3 regions of the Pseudomonas sp. R4-15 genome follow, and region 2 is predicted to be linked to each of the others. Evidence: predicted binding sites of a transcription regulator. Region 2 holds the regulator's gene; each other region holds the start of a gene.
What was found. Region 2 encodes LexA, which represses DNA repair genes until DNA is damaged. Its sites were predicted from a motif close to CTGTNTNNNNANACAG; they were not measured.

Region 1 (6,173 bases), 300 kb from region 2:
ACTGGCATCGAAACGCAGTTCGCGGAACTACCTTATCTTGGAGATCCAGGGGGAGTGGATAGCGCCTTCTTGGCAGACTCGGATTTCGACGGTAAGGCAGAACTCTTCGTCATTCACAGGGTAACACTATACTCCGATACCGGTATCAGTTACGGTTCGGATTACTTTACAACGCTGGTATACAAGCGCCTAGACTCTCAGAGATATGAACGGAACGAGCGCATCAGCGCATACTTCGGTGAGGGAGGAGACGTTCTGTCATCACCTACTAGCGGAAAACTTATATACGACTATCCTTACAAATTCGAGGCAGCCATCAAAGGCAGGCTAGCTTCTGCACAATATAAAGCTTGGTTCGAGCGGAGTCGTATCACTACCCGCGTACTACGCAAAACATACTTACATGATCAAGCCAACGTTGCCGACAAAACCTCAAAATATTTGATAGCTGACGACGAAGTTCTAGTACTTGGCCAGAAAGCAGGTTGGCTGGAAATTGCGTTCCACAACAAGAAAAAGGGCGACATTAAGGGGTGGGTTCAGTGCAAGGACACTCTCGAATGTGCCAACAGGTAAGGCCCGCAGACAAAAATCGCAAATAAAGTGTAATAAATTTATTTTCCATCGAGAGGTTAAAACCACCGGCTTTCAGCCGGTGAGCTTTAGCGCCACCATGCTAGGGTGGAGGGCAAGCGCATGGACCTCCTAATGGGCGTCATTATGAGGCTTGGAGGTCTCTACGAAACTAGGGGCGATTCAAACTCCAGGCATGCGGAAAACAGAAAGTCTGCGGAGTAAGTGAGCGCGAAGCTCGCAAGCTGAATTCAATGACACTGACCCTGTCGATTTTTCGGAGAAAAATCACCTTAAAGCATTCGTAAATTTCATTAAGTCTGATAGACGCCTCTTAACCGCTATTCGGGGAAGAGACTGGTTGCAATTTGCACTAGCTTACAACGGGCCGGCACAAGAAGGCTACGACATAAGAATGAGAGAAAGCTATGAATCACTTAATGGTCACCGCTAGTTTTGCTGCAATCATTATAAGTCATTCTGCTTATGGTGAAAGCCATTTGGCTACTGAGGCAGCCTGCCCCGACGGAGAGAAAATTTATTTCTCCTGCAAAACAAAAAGATCTAAATTAATTAGCCTCTGTGCTATGGAGGTAAATGGCAGTCCGTCATCTCTTACCTATTTTTTTGGGCGTATAAATAATCCAGAGCTGACTCAGACTGCCTCGTCAGAAAATTACTTTGAGCCTTTTAGATTCAATCATTACTTTCGGTACGGGGCTAACTATTTTAGAGTGAGTTTTGTCAGGGGCGGTTATAGATATGAGATCTACAAAGATTACGACATGGAAGAAACTCCGGTAGAGCGCTCTGGAGTTATTGTTTCTTCAGCGGAGGGCGCAAGCAAGGAAATAGATATTGAGTGCAGTAGAGAGGCGTCTGGAGACTTATCGCCGCTATCCTCAATTCTTAAATGCGACAAAGACAATGCTTTAGGTTGCGCAAATTAGGCATTTCAAACTCGAAGAAGTGAGATGGGGAGTGGCAATAGTATATTGCATGCTGCATAACCATTACCTCGCCCATGCCTTCGATGGCACTTGGTAATCGTAATCCTTGCCTATTCTTTTTTCTGGATTCTATGCGGTGCTGAGTTTTTCTATCTTCTCTGACTACTCCGTCGCTTGGCATGAGCTCATTGCCAAGCTCTCATGGCTTCTGTCTTCGAATCACCCCCTAACCACCTTTCTTGGCCTGCGCTGCAGATACACCACCAGCAGCAAGCCGGCGAAGCTGGCCAGGGCGGCGCAGAAGAAGATGCTGGAGAAGCCGAAGGCATTGGCGATGGCGCCCATCAGCGGGCCGGCGATGCCCAGTGACAGGTCGAAGAACACCGAATAGGCCCCCAGGGCGGCGGCGCGGCTGTTGGGTTGGATGTTGGCGACTACCTCGACGCCCAAGGCAGGGTAAACCAGCGACAGGCCGAAGCCGGTGAGCGCGGCGCCAAGCACGGCTACCCAAGGGGCGCCGGCCAGCCAGATCAGCAGCAAGCCGATGGTTTCCACCACGAGGCAGGCAAGTGCCACGTGGTAGCCGCCCAGGCGCTTGATGGTGCCCGAGAACAGCATGCGTGCGACGATGAAGGCGGCACCGAAAGCGCTCAGGCACCACGCCGCGCCGCTCCAGCCAAGGCTATTGAAGTAGAGGGTGACGAAGGTGCCGAGGGTGCCGAAACCGAGCGTGCCCAGGGCCAGGCCCGTGCCATTGGGCAGCACCTGCCACAGCACGCTGAGAAAAGGCATGCGCTTGCCAGCGAAGAGCGGTGCGCCCTCTTGCTTGCGCGCCACAGCAAAAGCCAACAGGCCGATCAGTATGATGAAGACGGCCATGCTCCAGATTCCTGCGAAGCCGACCAGCGCCATGCCTACCGGGGCGCCAACGGCGACCGCGCCATAAGCGGCGATACCGTTCCAGGAAATGACCTTGGCGGTGCTTTCGGGGCCGAAACGACCGATGCCCCAGCTCAGCGCGCCGGTGCCGACCAGCCCTTGCGAGACGCCCAGCACGATGCGTCCTGCGAGCAACAACAACAGGCTCGTCGTGGGGAGTGCCTGCAGGAGAATCGAGGCCAGTGTCAGCACGCCGCTCAGGCTGCAACCGAGCAATCCGCGCAGGACCGACTGCTTACCGCCAAGGCGGTCGGAGAGACTGCCGGCGAGCGGTCGAGTCAACAGCGTGGAGAGGTACTGGGAACTGATCACCAGCCCTGCAATCACCGAGCCGTAGGCCAGATCGTCGTGAACGTAGCTGGGCAGTACGGCGAGGGGCATGCCTATGCAGAGAAAGGCAACGAACGTGAAGCTGACGATGGAGAAGATCTGCAGCAGAGGCGGCTGGACTGGCGAAGGCGCGGTCATGGAGATCAGGACAGAAGGGCGGACAGTTGTCCGACATCTTCCTCCATGCTCGCGAATAAAGAAAGCCTGCTAACGAAATTGACGAGGCTCTTCCGACAAGGAGGGATAGCGATGTCCTGCCGCTAACAATATACTGTTCATCCATACAGTATATTCGTTACCAGGGCGTCGCATTCGCCGCCAGGAGGCTTTCATCCATGAGCGTGATCGCCCTGGATTCCTTGATCGACCAACGACGTCTCTGGCGTGGCTCCCAGGCAGGCGAGCCTGTTGCGCAGCAGCCTACCGGACATGCCGCGCTGGATGCCGGCTTGCCTGCGGGCGGCTGGCCCGAGTCCGCACTGAGTGAAATCCTCCTGGGCGAGGAAGGCAGCGGCGAGTTGCGCCTGCTCTGGCCCACCCTGGCGCGATTGACGCGTAGCGGTGCGCGGGTGGTTCTGGTGGCGCCACCACAGTTGCCTTACCCACGCGCCTGGCAAGCTGCTGGCGTCGACCTGGACGGTTTGCTGCTGGTTGCCGCGCAAGGGACCGAGGTGCTCTGGGCGGCCGAGCAGTGTCTGCGCTCCGGCGTCTGCGCGGCGGTCCTGTGTTGGCCGCGTAATGCCGACGACCGTGCCCTGCGTCGGCTGCAGGTCGCGGCTGAAAACGGGCGCAGTTTGGGGTTCATCTTTCGCCCGCGGCAGGCGGCGAGCAACCCGTCCCCCGCGGCGTTGCGTCTGCAACTGGAAACCCGTCCATTGCCCCAGCTGCGCGTGCTCAAGTGCCGTGGCGGCCTGCCGCCATCCGCAGCGATCGCCTGGGCGGGGTGAGTCGTGCGCTGGGCCTGCATCCTGCTGCCACAACTGGCGCTCGACGGTGTGCTGCGCGGTCGCGATGATCCGCGGGCGCCATTCGCCTTGTTGGAAGGGCCGGAGCAGCGCCGTGTGTTGCGCGCGCTCAACCCTGCCGCGCGCGCGCTCGGCTTGCGCCCCGGCATGGCGTTGAGCGCAGCCCGCGCGCTGGCGGGCGACTTCATCTGCGTCCTGCATGACGCCCAGGTGACGCAGCGATCGCAGGATTTCCTGGCGGCCTGGGCCTATCGCTTCAGTGGTCAGGTCAGCCGGGATTTTCCGTGCGCGCTGCTGATGGAAGTCCACAGCAGCCTGGGGCTGTTCGGCCCCTGGCCGAGGCTGCAGGCGCAACTGCGTGAAGAACTCGATGCGCTGGGTTTTCAGCGGCGCATCGTGCTGGCGCCCAATCCGCTGGCGGCGCGCATTCTCGCCAATTGCCACGATGGCCTGGCGGTGGATGACGCCGGCTTGGCGGATGCGCTCGGTGCGCTGCCGGTGGAGCGCCTGGGGTTGCCGAGCGAGCAGGCCCGGGCGCTGCGGCGCATGGGGTTGCGGCAGTTGGCCCAGGTGCGTGCGCTGCCGCGTGCGGCGCTGGCGCGGCGCTTTCCTGCGCAGTTCCTGGCGCATCTGGATCGGCTGTATGGACTAGGCACGCAAGCGCTGGAGTTCTACCAGCCGGAGCCGCGTTTCGACGCTCGCCTGGAACTGAACTTCGACGTGCAGTCGCACCAGGCGCTGCTGTTCCCTTTGCGCCGCCTGACTGCCGATCTGGCGGCTTTTCTCGCCGGATGTGACTGTGGCGTGCAGCGTTTTGCGCTGCACCTGGAGCATCGACATGCCGACCACAGCCGCATCGACGTGGGGTTGCTCAGCGCCGAGCGCGAGGCGGCGGCGCTCTTCGAACTGGCGCGGGGGCGCTTGGAGCAGTTGCAGGTCCCCGAACCGGTGTTGGCGCTCAGGTTGATCGCCGAGGACCTGCCTGCTTTCGTGCCCGAACGGCAAGGCCTGTTCGACGAACGTCCGACGCAGGGACGTTCCTGGGAGCAGTTGCGTGAGCGCCTGCGGGCACGCCTGGGCGATGCGGCAGTGCAGCCACTGGCTGCGCATGCCGATCATCGCCCCGAGTGTGCTTGGCGCCTGCAAAGCGGCGGTGACCAGGCGCCGCCTTCGGCGCCACGCCCGGGCTGGCTGCTTGCAGAGCCCCAGGCGGGGTTGCTCGTCGAGCGCGTGTTAACCGGCCCCGAGCGCATCGAGTCCGGCTGGTGGGAGCATGACGTACGCCGTGACTACTACCGCGTGCTCACCCGCGATGGACGCCAGGCCTGGGCCTTTCGCCAGCCGGGCTCGGACGCCTGGTTCCTGCATGGCTGGTTCGCATGAGCGCCTACGCCGAGCTGCACTGCCTGTCCAACTTCAGCTTTCAGCGGGGCGCCTCCAGCGCCGAAGAGCTGTTCGCCCGCGCTGCACGCCTGGGCTACAAGGCGCTGGCGATCACCGACGAGGTCAGCCTGGCGGGCATCGTGCGCGCCTGGCAGGCGGCTAAGGAGCAGGGTGTGGCGTTGATCGTCGGCAGCGAGCTGCAACTCGCGGATGGGCCGAAGCTCGTCCTGCTGGTGGAGGACCTTGCCGGTTACCAGGCGCTATGCCGGTTGATCACCCTGGCCCGGCGCCGGGCGGAAAAGGGCAGTTACCGGCTCCTGCGCGAGGATTTCGTCGCCAACGCGGGCCTGCTGGCGTTGTGGTTGCCGGAGGAGCGGCCGGAGCTGGAGCATGCGCGTTGGCTGCAGACGCAGTTTCCTGGGCGATTGTGGCTGGCGGTGGAGCTGCACAGGGGGGCGGACGACGCGGCGCGCCTGCTCGAGTTGCAACGGCTCGGCGAGCAATTGGACCTGCCGCTGGTGGCCAGTGGCGACGTACACATGCATGCCCGCGGCCGGCGCGCCTTGCAGGACTGCATGACTGCCATCCGTCATCACTGCAGCCTGGCCGAGGCGGGCTATCGGCTGTTTCCCAATGGCGAGCGCCATCTGCGTCGGTTGGAGGAGCTGGCAGCGCTCTATCCCTCCGCGTTACTGGAGGAGAGCCTGCGTATCGCCGCCCGTTGCCGCTTCGACCTCGGCGAACTGCGCTACGAGTATCCCCACGAGCTGGTGCCTATGGGCCAGACACCGGCCAGCTGGTTGCGCGCCAAGGTCGAGGAGGGCGCCCGGCGGCGTTGGCCGAACGGCCCGCCTGCCAAGGCGCGAAACGCGATCGAGCATGAGCTGAAGCTGATCGGCGAGCTGGGCTACGACAGCTATTTCCTCACCGTGTACGACCTGGTGCGCTTCGCCCGCGAGCGGCACATCCTCTGCCAGGGACGCGGCTCGGCGGCCAACTCGGCAGTGTGCTTCGCCCTGGGTGTCACCGAGCT
Region 2 (6,173 bases):
GCTGCCGGAGATGAACCAAGGCGAGGCGATGGGGCTGCTCAAGCTCGACCCGTCGCAGCACTTCACCAAGCCGCCGGCGCGCTATTCTGAAGCGAGCCTGGTCAAGGAGCTGGAGAAGCGTGGCATCGGTCGTCCGTCGACCTATGCGGCGATCATCTCGACCATCCAGGATCGCGGCTACGTCACCGTGCACAACCGCCGTTTCTATGCCGAGAAGATGGGGGACATCGTCACGGACCGGCTCACCGAGAGCTTTTCCAACCTCATGGACTACGGTTTTACCGCGGGCATGGAGGAAAACCTCGACGACGTGGCCCAGGGCGAGCGCGACTGGAAGAACCTGCTCGACGAGTTCTATGGTGACTTCCGTGGCAAGCTGGAACTGGCCGAGGCCAGTGACAAGGGCATGCGTGCCAACCAGCCGACGCTGACCGACATTCCCTGCCGTGAATGCGGCCGGCCGATGATGATCCGCACCGCGTCCACGGGCGTGTTCCTCGGCTGCTCCGGCTATGCCTTGCCGCCGAAGGAGCGTTGCAAGGCGACCATCAACCTGGTGCCGGGCGACGAAATCGCCGCCGACGACGAGGGCGAGTCCGAGTCGCTGGTGTTGCGCGGCAAGAGGCGTTGCCCGATCTGCTCGACGGCAATGGATGCCTACCTGCTCGACGAGCAGCGCAAGCTACACATCTGCGGCAATAATCCCGATTGCGCCGGCTACGAGATCGAGCAGGGCCAGTTCCGCATCAAGGGTTACGAAGGACCGAGCCTGGAGTGCGATAAGTGCGGTAGCCAGATGCAACTGAAGACCGGCCGTTTCGGTAAGTTCTTCGGTTGCACCAATCCGGCCTGCAAGAACACTCGCAAGCTGTTGAAGAACGGTGAGCCGGCGCCGCCGAAGGCGGATCCGATCCGGATGCCGGAGCTCAAGTGCGAGAAGGTCGACGACATCTACGTGTTGCGAGACGGCGCATCGGGGTTGTTCCTGGCGGCCAGCCAGTTCCCGAAAAACCGCGAGACGCGCGCGCCGCTGGTCGCGGAGATCGTCCCGCACAAGGATGAGCTCGATCCCAAGTACCACTTCCTGCTCAGTGCGCCGCAGAAGGACCCGGACGGCCGCCCAGCGGTGATCCGCTTCTCGCGCAAGACCAAGGAGCAGTACGTGCAGAGCGAGGTCGACGGCAAGCCGACCGGCTGGCGGGCCTTCTATGACGGCGGCAAGTGGAAGGTCGAAGACAAGCGCTGAGTCGCAGGCCGGGCGGCCTATTCCGTCCGGCGCGTTCTTTCGAGGGGGGCTCGCGGCGTTCAGCCGCGGCGCTATAGTAAGTCCCCGTAGCCTGTATTCCGGAGGCTTCGCCATGGCCCATGAGCCCTATACCCGCACTAACCAGAAAATCTACTTCGCAGGGCTCGCCCTGGAAGCACTGCGCCGCGCTGAACGGGGCTCCGTGCCCGGCGCCGTTCAGGCCGAGCGCGAGGCAGCGCTGTTCCACCTTTATGGCGCCCTCCTGGGGTTGTGCCACGAAATCGCGATTTTCTATCGTTTGCCGGATGCGCGCACCCCGCGCGCGGAAAACCTGCTCAAGCCAGCGCTGCTCGCCGAGGCGCCCAGTCCCGAACTGGGCGAACTGATCGAGTTGGCCAGCGTGCCTGATACCTGGTTGGGGCAGTTGCTGAGTGCCTACGCGACGCTCTTCATGCCGCCGCAGGAGCCTGCGCGTGCCAAGGTCGATCCCGCTGTACCGCTGATCCACGCGGTGAGCCTCGACGAACAGACTCAAGGGGGCGAGGAGCTCGGTTCGGAGGTTCTGGAGAGCTGGCGCAAGAACCTCAAAGCGCTGGCTCTGCGCTTTCGCGAAGGCCTTACCGAGTGCTGATGGCGCAAGGTTAGACCATTCCCAGATAGGGGCTTGGGAGCGGCTCTCGGTGTCGCGACACTAGGGGTGATGGCGGAACGCTGGTAGACTATCCGGCCATTTGCGGGAGCGACCAGACCATGCCTACTTCCTTTCTCGAGATCGTCGAGCTGCCAGACGGACGCATCGTCCTGCGTCGCGCCGAGGACGAGGAAACCCTGGTGACGCTGGATTTTTCCGAGGATGCCAAGAATTTCCTGCAGGGCCACCATGTGGAAGTCGCCAAGGCGATGCTGAACATCGGCGTCCAGATGGCGGGCAAACTCGCCGAGGGTGACTTCGAGCAGGACGACGGCGAGCCTCGCGTCCTTCACTGACTCCACGGCCTCGTAGCCCATTCGGCTAGAGCCGCGGGGTTCAGACCATACGCACGTTCAGGCTCTGCGCGTCACCCAGGCGCGCGGCATGCGCCACCTGACGACGCTCTCCGGCGTCGAGCTCCAGCCAGCTGACAACGGTGTGACTGTGCCCCAGGCGCAATGCCTCGCAGGCCAGTTGCAGCGCGTTGCGTGTGCCGCCGGGTTGCAGCAGCAGAATGCGCTCGCGATTCAGGCCTGCGTCACGCAGCCAGCTTTGCGTGAGGCTTTCAGGCGGGGCGATCAGCGTCAGCCAGCGATCGCTGTGTTCTTCGGAGAGTTCCCGCAGGATGGGTGCCAGCAGGCTCAGGCAATGTCCCGCACGACCTTGCAAGGTCAACTCGCTGCAACGTTCGGAGGTTTCCGCCGGTGGTGGAGTGGGGCGCTCCAGCAGGGGCGAGAGAAAAGCCTCGAACAGGGGTAACTGCGAGCGTTCTAGCGAAAGCGGGAACTGCATAACTACTCCTTTAGCGGCGAATGACGCCGACACTCAAGCCTTCGATTTCCAGGTTCTGTTGTTCCAGGTCCACCTCGATGGGGGCGAACTCGGGGTTTTCGGCAATCAGCCAGACCTTGCGGCCTTCGCGCTTGAAGCGCTTGACCGTGACTTCGTCATCAATGCGTGCGACGACGATCTGGCCGTTGCGCGCCTCGCGGGTGGCATGTACGGCGAGCAGGTCGCCGTCGAGAATGCCCACATCCTTCATGCTCATGCCGTGTACGCGCAGCAGGTAGTCGGCACGCGGATGGAAGAATTCGGGGGGGATGCGGCAGGCGTCTTCGACGTTTTGCTGGGCGAGGATGGGCGCGCCGGCGGCTACCCGGCCGATTACCGGCAGCCCTTCGTCTTCCTGCCCCGCGGGTTCGTAATTGGGAATACGGATGCCGCGCGAGGCACCCGGCGTCATCTCGATGGCGCCCTTGGCGCAGAGTGCCTTGAGGTGTTCCTCGGCGGCGTTGGGCGAGCGAAAACCGAACTGCTGGGCGATTTCCGCCCGGGTCGGCGGGTAACCATTGGCATCCAGGCACTGGCGGATGAAATCGAGCACCTGGGTCTGGCGAGGGGTGAGTTTCAGCATGTCGGGCTCTGTCTTTTTGTACAGTGACTGGGATTATATACAGTGGATTGCCGTTGGCAACAGCCTCTTCATTTCGATGCGCTTGCAATGCCGGCGAGCGCCGGGCCAAATAGCGACTTGACAGTCCTGGTGTTTGAAACATATGTTTCAAACGTTTGTTTATCAGCAAGGGTCCCATGGCTCAGTCAGAAACCGTCGAACGTATTCTCGATGCCGCCGAACAGCTTTTCGCCGAAAAGGGTTTCGCCGAGACTTCCTTGCGTCTGATCACCAGCAAGGCCGGAGTCAACCTGGCGGCAGTCAACTATCACTTCGGTTCCAAGAAGTCGCTGATCCAGGCGGTGTTCTCGCGCTTCCTGGGGCCGTTCTGCGCGCGCCTGGAGAAGGAGCTGGATCGTCTGCAGAGCGAAGAATCCTCGGCGCATCCGGACCTGGAAACGCTGCTGGATCTCCTGGTGGACCAGGTGCTTGCCGTGGACCCGCGCAGCGGTGACGACCTGGCGGTGTTCATGCGCCTTCTGGGGTTGGCCTTCAGCCAGAGCCAGGGACACCTGCGCAAGTATCTGGAAGAGGCCTACGGCAAGGTTTTCCGCCGTTACATGCTGCTGGTCAGCGAAAGCGCGCCGGGGCTTCCGCCGCTGGAGTTGTTCTGGCGCGTGCACTTCATGCTCGGGGCTGCGGCCTTCAGCATGTCGGGCATCAAGGCGTTGCGCGCGATGTCCGAGTCCGATTTCGGGGTGGACACGTCCACCGCCCAGGTGATGCACCTGATGGTGCCGTTTCTGGCGGCCGGTATGCGCGCGGAGAGCGGTATCCGCGATCCTGCGCAGCGTGAGGCGAAGCTGATTCCACGCAAGCCCCTCGGCGCCGCCTGAGGCATGCAGGCCATCCGCCAGGGGCTCCGGAAACGAGCACTTGCCTGCTAAGCTTGGCGCCATGCTCGATCACCTGCACATCTCCATCGCCGACCAACAACTGTACGGCTTCGTTGCCGGGCAGTTGCTTATCCGCTTGCCCGTCTCCACTGCCCACAACGGGGTTGGCGAGCGTAACGGCTCCGGCTGCACCCCAAGGGGCCTGCATCAGGTCCGTGCCAAGATCGGTGCGGGTCTACCCCTCGCCGCCGTCTTGCGCGGGCGACGCTGGACCGGGGAAGTCTGGTCCGCTGCGCTGCACGAGGCCTTTCCAGGACGTGACTGGATCCTCTCGCGAATCCTCTGGCTGTCGGGTTGCGAGCCCGGCCGCAATCGGCTGGGCGATGTGGATACCTTTCGCCGCTACATCTACCTGCATGGCACGCCGGACAGTGAACCGATGGGCGTCGCCGCCTCCCATGGCTGCATCCGCATGCGCAACACCGATATCGTGGCGCTGTTCGAGCAGGTCCCGGCGCACTGCAGCGTGCGTATCGAGGAAGCGCCATGCCCGCAGTGGCAGTCGATCCTGCTTTAAACCTTCGTAACCTTCTGCCAAGGAACTCTCCGATGCTTCACGGCTCCCTGATGCTCGACGTGCATGGCACTTGCCTGACCGCCGAGGACCGCGCCCTGCTGCGCCAGCCCGAGGTCGGTGGCCTGATCCTCTTCGCTCGCAACGTCGAACATCCGCGCCAGGTGCGCGAGCTTTGCCGGGCGATTCGCCGGATTCGCCCCGATCTGATCCTTGCCGTGGACCAGGAGGGTGGGCGGGTGCAGCGCCTGCGCCGCGGCTTCGTGCGCCTACCGGCGATGGGGCGACTGGCTGAGTCGCCGAACGCGGAGGCGTTGGCGGCCGATTGTGGCTGGCTGATGGCCGCCGAAGTACTCGCGATGGGCCTGGATATCAGCTTCGCGCCGGTGCTCGACCTGGACCTGGGACGCAACACGGTAATCGGTGCGCGCGCCTTTGGCAGCCAGCCGGATGCGGTCATTCGCCTGGCCGGCGCCTTCATCGACGGTATGCACGGCGCCGGCATGCCGGCGACCGGCAAGCATTTCCCGGGGCACGGCTGGGCCGATGCCGATTCCCATGTCGCCGTGCCGGTCGACTCCCGAGCGCTGCAGGCCCTGCGCGACGACATGCGCCCGTTCGCGGCGCTGGCCGACAGGCTGGATGCGCTGATGCCGGCCCACGTGATCTTCCCGCAGGTCGACGAGCAGCCGGCAGGCTTCTCCCGGCGCTGGTTGCAGGACATCCTGCGCGGCGAGCTGGGCTACCGTGGCGTGTTGTTCTCCGACGACCTTTCCATGGCCGGTGCGCACGTGGCCGGGGATGCCGGTGCGCGCATCGAGGCCGCGCTGGCCGCCGGCTGCGACATGGGCTTGGTGTGCAATGACCGAGCGGCGGCGGAGCAGGCGCTGGTACGCTTGCAGCAGTTGGGCGTGCGCCCGCCTGAGGGGCTGCAGCGCATGCGCGCGCGCCGGGTGATCGATGAACCGAGCCAGCATCCCCGCTGGCAGCAGGCCATCGCCGCGTTGCGTGGGGCCGGTTTGCTGGAGGCTGCCCGATGAGCTGCGTCGCGATCATCGGCGGCAGCGGGCTGACCCAGCTCGAAGGCCTGGAAATCCGTGGCGAAGAGCAACCGCAGACACCCTATGGGCTGCCTTCGGCAGCACTACTGCGAGGCAACTTCGCCGGTCGTGAAGTGTTGTTCCTGGCGCGTCATGGCCACCCCCACGCGCTACCGCCGCACCGGATCAACTATCGCGCGAACCTCTGGGCCTTGAAGGCCGCCGGTGCCACCTCGGTCATCGCGATCAATGCCGTGGGGGGTATCCATCCCTCGATGGGGGCAGGGCACCTGTGCGTGCCGCACCAGTTGATCGATTACACCTGGGGCCGGG
Region 3 (6,173 bases), 1.9 Mb from region 2:
GTCGCGGCGTTCGTCGAGCAGCGCCTCATCGCTCACCGTTCCGGGCGTGAGGATGCGCACCACCTGACGTTCCACCGGGCCCTTGCTGGTCGCCGGATCGCCGATCTGCTCGCAGATCACCACCGACTCGCCCAGCTTGACCAGGCGCGCCAGGTAACCTTCCGCGGAATGGAAAGGAATGCCCGCCATGGGTATCGCCTGGCCGGCCGACTGGCCGCGCGCGGTCAGGGTGATATCGAGCAGGCGGGCTGCCTTCTTGGCGTCCTCGTAGAACAGCTCGTAGAAATCGCCCATGCGATAGAACATCAGTTGCTCGGGATGCTGGTTCTTCAGCTTCCAGTACTGCTGCATCATCGGGGTGTGGGCGGAGAGTCCGGATTCGTTGGGCGCGGCGGCGGCCGGTCTTTTTGACATTGGGTCGTCTGTCTAATGCTTGGCGATTACGAGTGTGTATTGTCGGGGGCTTGAGGGTGGCCGGCAACCGGCCAGGCGCGGGAGAATGCGCTACAACCGCTCTAAGGAGGACGCGACGTGGACGAGATCAGCGCACTGGCCGTGCAACTGGGACGGCACCTGGCGCAGTTGGGGGCTCAGGTCAGTACGGCGGAGTCCTGCACCGGGGGTGGCATCGCCGAGGCGATCACCCGGGTTCCCGGTAGCTCGGCCTGGTTCGAGGCCGGCTATGTGACCTACTCCAATGTTCAGAAGCAGCGCATGCTCGGTGTGCCGGAGACGCTCTTCGCACAATCGGGCGCCGTCAGTCGGGAAGTGGTCGAGGCCATGGCGCGGGGGGCCGCCGAACGAGCCGGGGCCCGCTTCGCGGTGGCGGTAAGCGGCGTAGCCGGACCGGATGGCGGCTCGGCGGAAAAGCCCGTGGGTACGGTTTGGCTGTGTTGGTCCGAGGGCGAGCGGCAGATTGCCTTGCGCAAACTTTTCCCCGGTGATCGCGACGCGGTGCGCCGACAGACGGTCATCTGTGCGCTGCAGGGCCTGATTGCCCTGGCACAAGGCGGCGTGCCCTCCTGATGTTTTCTTTCCGGTGGTCGGTAGGGGTAGGCGAAGTGCACGGCCTATGCTCTAATACTGTCTACTTATACAGTTGTCCTGGCCGCCTGGCCCACTCGAACAGATGAGGAATCCTATGGACGAGAACAAGAAGCGCGCTCTGGCTGCGGCCCTGGGGCAAATCGAGAAGCAGTTTGGCAAGGGCGCCGTGATGCGCATGGGCGATCACGATCGCCAGGCCATCCCCGCCATCTCCACCGGCTCCCTGGGCCTGGACATCGCGCTTGGCATCGGTGGTCTGCCCAAGGGGCGTATCGTCGAGATCTACGGCCCCGAGTCGTCCGGTAAGACCACCCTGACCCTGTCGGTCATCGCCCAGGCGCAGAAGATGGGCGCCACCTGTGCCTTCGTCGATGCCGAGCACGCGCTGGACCCGGACTACGCCGGCAAGCTCGGCGTCAATGTCGACGACCTGCTGGTCTCGCAGCCGGACACCGGCGAACAGGCGCTGGAAATCACCGACATGCTCGTGCGCTCCAATGCCGTCGACGTGATCATCGTCGACTCCGTCGCGGCCCTGGTGCCCAAGGCCGAGATCGAAGGCGAGATGGGCGATGCCCACGTTGGCCTGCAGGCCCGCCTGATGTCCCAGGCGCTGCGCAAGATCACCGGCAACATCAAGAATGCCAATTGCCTGGTCATCTTCATCAACCAGATCCGCATGAAGATCGGCGTGATGTTCGGCAACCCCGAGACCACTACCGGTGGTAACGCGCTGAAGTTCTATTCCTCCGTGCGCCTGGACATCCGTCGTATCGGCGCGGTGAAGGAAGGCGACGAGGTGGTCGGTAGCGAGACCCGTGTCAAGGTAGTGAAGAACAAGGTCGCGCCGCCGTTCCGTCAGGCCGAGTTCCAGATCATGTATGGCAAGGGCATCTACCACAACGGCGAGGTCATCGACCTGGGCGTGCAGCAGGGCCTGGTCGAGAAATCCGGCGCCTGGTACAGCTACCAGGGCAACAAGATCGGCCAGGGCAAGGCCAACGCCGCCAAGTACCTGGAAGACAACCCGGAAGTGGCCAACACCATCGAGCAGGGCATCCGCAGCAAGCTGTTGGCCAACGCGCCCAGCGCCAAAGCGGCGGCCAATGCCGAGGAAGCGGCTGAAGCCGACGTCTGAGCATGAGCGTGCCGGATACGCCCGTCGCCGTACGCCGTGCCGCCATGGACCTACTGGCCCGTCGCGAGCACGGCCGGGTCGAGCTGGTGCGCAAGCTGGAAAAGCGTGGCGCGCCTGCCGAGCTGATCGACAGTGAACTCACCCGGCTGGCCGAAGAAGGCCTGTTGAGCGAAGACCGCTATCTGGAGGCCTACATCTCCAGTCGTGCGCGGGCCGGCTTCGGCCCGTTGCGCATCCGCGAGGAGCTGGCCCTGCGAGGTTTGCCGCGAGACGCCATCGCACAGGCATTGGATGCCGCTGAGGTCAATTGGAGCGAATGCCTGCGCGATACCTGGCAGCGCAAGTTCGCCGGGGTGCTGCCTGCAGACCAACGCGAACGTGCTCGCCAAGGGCGTTTTCTCGTCCAGCGCGGCTACTCTATGGAGATGCTCAACCGCTTGTTCTCCGGGCGCGATCTGGATTGAGCGTTTCCAGACCCGCCATTCACGGCTTGGGTCCGGCTGCGGCATTGCTTACACTCCCAAGGGTTTATCCAGGGAGTGTGTCGATGTCAGCCTCTTCGCTGCCGGGTTCCGGCGCATGAACCTTCGCCTGCCGTCCGTCGATCGATTGCTACGCCATCCCGCCAGCGTCCCGCTCATTTCCCGTTATGGTCGCGAAGCACTGCTCGCTTGCCTGCGTGAGTTGCTCGACGAGTTGCGTGGGCCAGTCCACGCCGGGCAACTTAGCGAGGCCGAACTGGCCGATGCGCTGCTGCTGGGGCGCGTTGGCGAGCGTCTCGCCGTGCGTCATGCCAGCCGGGTACGCCGGGTTTTCAACCTGACCGGAACGGTCCTGCATACCAACCTGGGGCGTGCGCTGTTGCCCGAGGAAGCCGTTCAGGCGATGAGCGAGGCCGCCCGCTATCCGTTGAACCTGGAGTTCGACCTCGCCACCGGTAAGCGGGGTGATCGCGATGACCTGATCGAGGGTCTCATTCGCGAGTTGACCGGTGCCGAGGCCGTCACCGTGGTCAACAACAATGCCGCCGCGGTGCTGCTCAGCCTGTCGAGCCTGGGGGCGCGCAAGGAAGGGGTGATTTCCCGAGGCGAACTGATCGAGATCGGTGGCGCCTTCCGGATTCCGGACATCATGGCCCGCGCCGCCGTTAAGCTGGTCGAAGTGGGCACCACTAACCGTACCCATGCGCGGGACTACGAAGCGGCGATCGGTCCTCGCACTGGACTGCTGATGCGTGTGCATACCAGCAACTACAGCGTGCAGGGCTTTACCGCCAGCGTCAGCACACCGGCGTTGGCGAGTATTGCCCACATGCACCAATTGCCACTTCTGGAAGACCTGGGCAGCGGTAGCCTGGTCGATCTGACGCGCTGGGGGCTGCCCAAGGAGCCGACCGTCCAGGAGACTCTCAAGGCGGGTGCGGATATCGTCACCTTCAGCGGCGACAAGCTGCTAGGCGGCCCCCAAGGCGGGCTCATCGTCGGGCACAAGGACCTCATCGCTCGAATCAAGAAGAACCCCCTCAAGCGGGCCCTGCGGGTGGACAAGATCACCCTCGCCGCATTGGAGGCGGTGCTGGGGCTCTATCGTGACCCGGACCGTCTTGGCGAGCGGTTGACCAGTTTCCGCCTGCTCTCGCGTCCGCAAGACGAAATTCTCGCCCAGGCCCAGCGGCTGCAGCCCGTCATGGCCCAGGCTGTAGGCCAGGGCTGGAGTGTCCAGGCGCTCGAGGCGTTGGGGATGATCGGTAGCGGAACCCAGCCTGTCGCGCGTCTGCCGAGTGCCGCGCTGTGCTTGCGCCCCCAGGTCGCCAAACGTGGCCGCGGTCGCGCCCTGCGGCGTCTGGAGGAGGCCTTGCGTGAGCTGCCGATTCCCGTGATCGGTCGTATCGATGATGACGCCCTCTGGCTGGATTTGCGCCAACTGGATGACGAGGCGGCCTTTCTCGCCGGCTTGCCCATGCTCGATGCCGAGGCGTTGCAGCCATGATCGTCGGCACCGCCGGGCACATCGACCATGGCAAAACGGCGTTGCTGCGTGCCTTGACCGGTGTCGAAGGCGACCGGCGGCGCGAGGAGCGCGAACGCGGCATCACCATCGACCTGGGCTACGTCTATGCGCCGCTGCGTGACGACGGTCCGCTCACCGGCTTCATCGACGTGCCCGGTCACGAACGCTTCGTGCACAACATGCTTGCCGGCGCCAGTGGCATCGACCTGCTGTTGCTGGTGGTTGCTGCCGACGACGGCGTGATGCCACAGACCCGCGAACACCTGGCTATCGTCGAATTGCTGGGTATCCGCCGCGCACTGGTGGCCTTGAGCAAGATCGACCGCGTGGAGCCGTCCCGCGTCCAGCAGGTGCGCGAGGAAATAGCATCCCTGCTGGCACCGGGAGCGCTTGCGGGCGCGCCGATCTTCCCTGTTTCCAGCCAGACCGGAGCCGGCATCGAGGCTCTGCGCCAGGCGCTGGTGGAGGCTGAAGTCGACACCGCCGCACGTGCCGCCGACGGTGACTTCCGCCTGGCAGTGGATCGTGTGTTCAGCGTCGCGGGCGCGGGGGTGGTCGTCACCGGCACAGCCTTCGCCGGGCAGGTTTCGGTGGGCGATGAACTGCTGCTGAGCCCGCAAGGCCGCAGCGTGCGGGTGCGTGGCCTGCACGCCCAGAACCAAGCCGCCGAGCGCGCCTGCGTCGGCCAGCGGGTGGCCCTGAATCTCGCGGGGGAGCGTCTCGCGGTAGAGGATATCCAGCGTGGGAACTGGCTGCTGGGCGACTCCTTGCATGCACCGACCACCCGAATCGACTTCGCCTTCGAACTGCTCGGCGGCGAACGGCCGTTCAAGCACTGGACGCCGGTACACATGCACTTGGGCGCGCAGGACGTCACTGGCCGCGTGGCTCTGCTCGAAGACGAGGAGCTGGCCGCTGGCACGCAGGCCCTGGCGCAACTGGTGCTTAACCGCCCCATCCATGCCGTGCATGGTGACCGCCTGGTGCTGCGTGATGCCTCCGCTCAACGCACGCTTGGCGGAGGCCGGGTACTCGACCCCTTCGCCCCCGCGAGGCAGCGCCGCAGCGAGGCGCGTCTGATGCAATTGCAGGCGCTGTCCAAGGCCGAGCATATGGAGGACGCGCTGCCCAGCCTGTTGTCGCATGCCGACAACGGCCTTGCACCCCAGGCACTCGAGCGTCAGTTCAATCGGCCCGCGTCCGGTTGGCGGCTGCCGCGGCAGGTGCGAGAGGTGCAGACCCGTCAGGGCGTGCGCCTGTTCGATTCGAGCCGCTGGGAAGCGGCGGGTGAGCAGATGCTCACCGCCCTGGCGCGCTTTCATGCGGAGCTGCCCGACGAACTGGGTCCTGATCGTGATCGCCTGCGTCGCTATGCGCTGCCGAAGCTGGAACGCCCCGTGTTCATCGCGCTACTGGAGGAACGTCTGGAGCGCGGCGAGCTACAGGCCAGCGGCCCCTGGCTTCATCTGCCAGATCACCGCGTGCGCTTGACCGACGACGAGGAAGCGCTCAAGGCGCGACTGCTGCCGCTGCTCGCCGCCGGTAACTTCGACCCACCCTGGGTGCGGGACCTCGCAAAGACACTGGAGTGTGACGACGCTAGCGTGCGCCACCTGCTGCGCAAGCTCGCGCGCCTGGGCGAATTGCATCAGGTGGTGCGCGACTTGTTCTATCTGGATGCCAGCATTCGCCGCCTGGCCGCCGAGGCATTGCGCCTGGAGCGCGAAGCAGGGATCATTCGCGCCGCGCCCTTCCGCGATGCCATCGGCATCGGTCGCAAGCGCAGCATCCAGATTCTCGAATTCCTCGACCGCATTGGCTTCACCCGCCGCTTCGGCAACGAGCGCAAGACCCGTCCCGACAGCGCCCTGGCGCAGCCTGCGGACTGACCCAGCACAGGAAGGCAATCGCACCCGGTGGTGCGGCCGGGCTTCAAACCCGGTTGGGGGCGGCAGCCGCTCCCGGGTGGGTTCGACTC

Region 1: the regulator LexA is predicted to act here: its motif matches at 3,064-3,079, upstream of imuA (translesion DNA synthesis-associated protein ImuA).
Region 3: the regulator LexA is predicted to act here: its motif matches at 1,084-1,099, upstream of recA (recombinase RecA).

Annotation. Positions count from the first base shown of each region.
Region 1 covers NZ_CM147293.1:3,428,349-3,434,521, reverse strand. The annotation lists gene ACYRGX_RS16410 (hypothetical protein) at 1-576, shown strand, start outside; gene ACYRGX_RS16405 (N-acetylmuramidase domain-containing protein) at 887-1,027, shown strand; gene ACYRGX_RS16400 (hypothetical protein) at 1,002-1,523, shown strand; gene ACYRGX_RS16395 (MFS transporter) at 1,743-2,930, opposite strand; gene imuA (translesion DNA synthesis-associated protein ImuA) at 3,128-3,739, shown strand; gene ACYRGX_RS16385 (Y-family DNA polymerase) at 3,743-5,140, shown strand; gene ACYRGX_RS16380 (error-prone DNA polymerase) at 5,137-6,173, shown strand, end outside.
Region 2 covers NZ_CM147293.1:3,725,220-3,731,392, reverse strand. The annotation lists gene topA (type I DNA topoisomerase) at 1-1,246, shown strand, start outside; gene ACYRGX_RS18000 (DUF6586 family protein) at 1,359-1,877, shown strand; gene ACYRGX_RS17995 (hypothetical protein) at 1,997-2,233, shown strand; gene sulA (SOS-induced cell division inhibitor SulA) at 2,274-2,729, opposite strand; gene lexA (transcriptional repressor LexA) at 2,740-3,351, opposite strand; gene ACYRGX_RS17980 (TetR/AcrR family transcriptional regulator) at 3,528-4,226, shown strand; gene ACYRGX_RS17975 (L,D-transpeptidase family protein) at 4,288-4,803, shown strand; gene nagZ (beta-N-acetylhexosaminidase) at 4,836-5,840, shown strand; gene ACYRGX_RS17965 (S-methyl-5'-thioinosine phosphorylase) at 5,837-6,173, shown strand, end outside.
Region 3 covers NZ_CM147293.1:1,805,954-1,812,126, forward strand. The annotation lists gene mutS (DNA mismatch repair protein MutS) at 1-414, opposite strand, end outside; gene ACYRGX_RS08530 (CinA family protein) at 532-1,026, shown strand; gene recA (recombinase RecA) at 1,142-2,185, shown strand; gene recX (recombination regulator RecX) at 2,188-2,649, shown strand; gene selA (L-seryl-tRNA(Sec) selenium transferase) at 2,765-4,174, shown strand; gene selB (selenocysteine-specific translation elongation factor) at 4,171-6,084, shown strand; tRNA gene ACYRGX_RS08555 (tRNA-Sec) at 6,094-6,173, shown strand, end outside.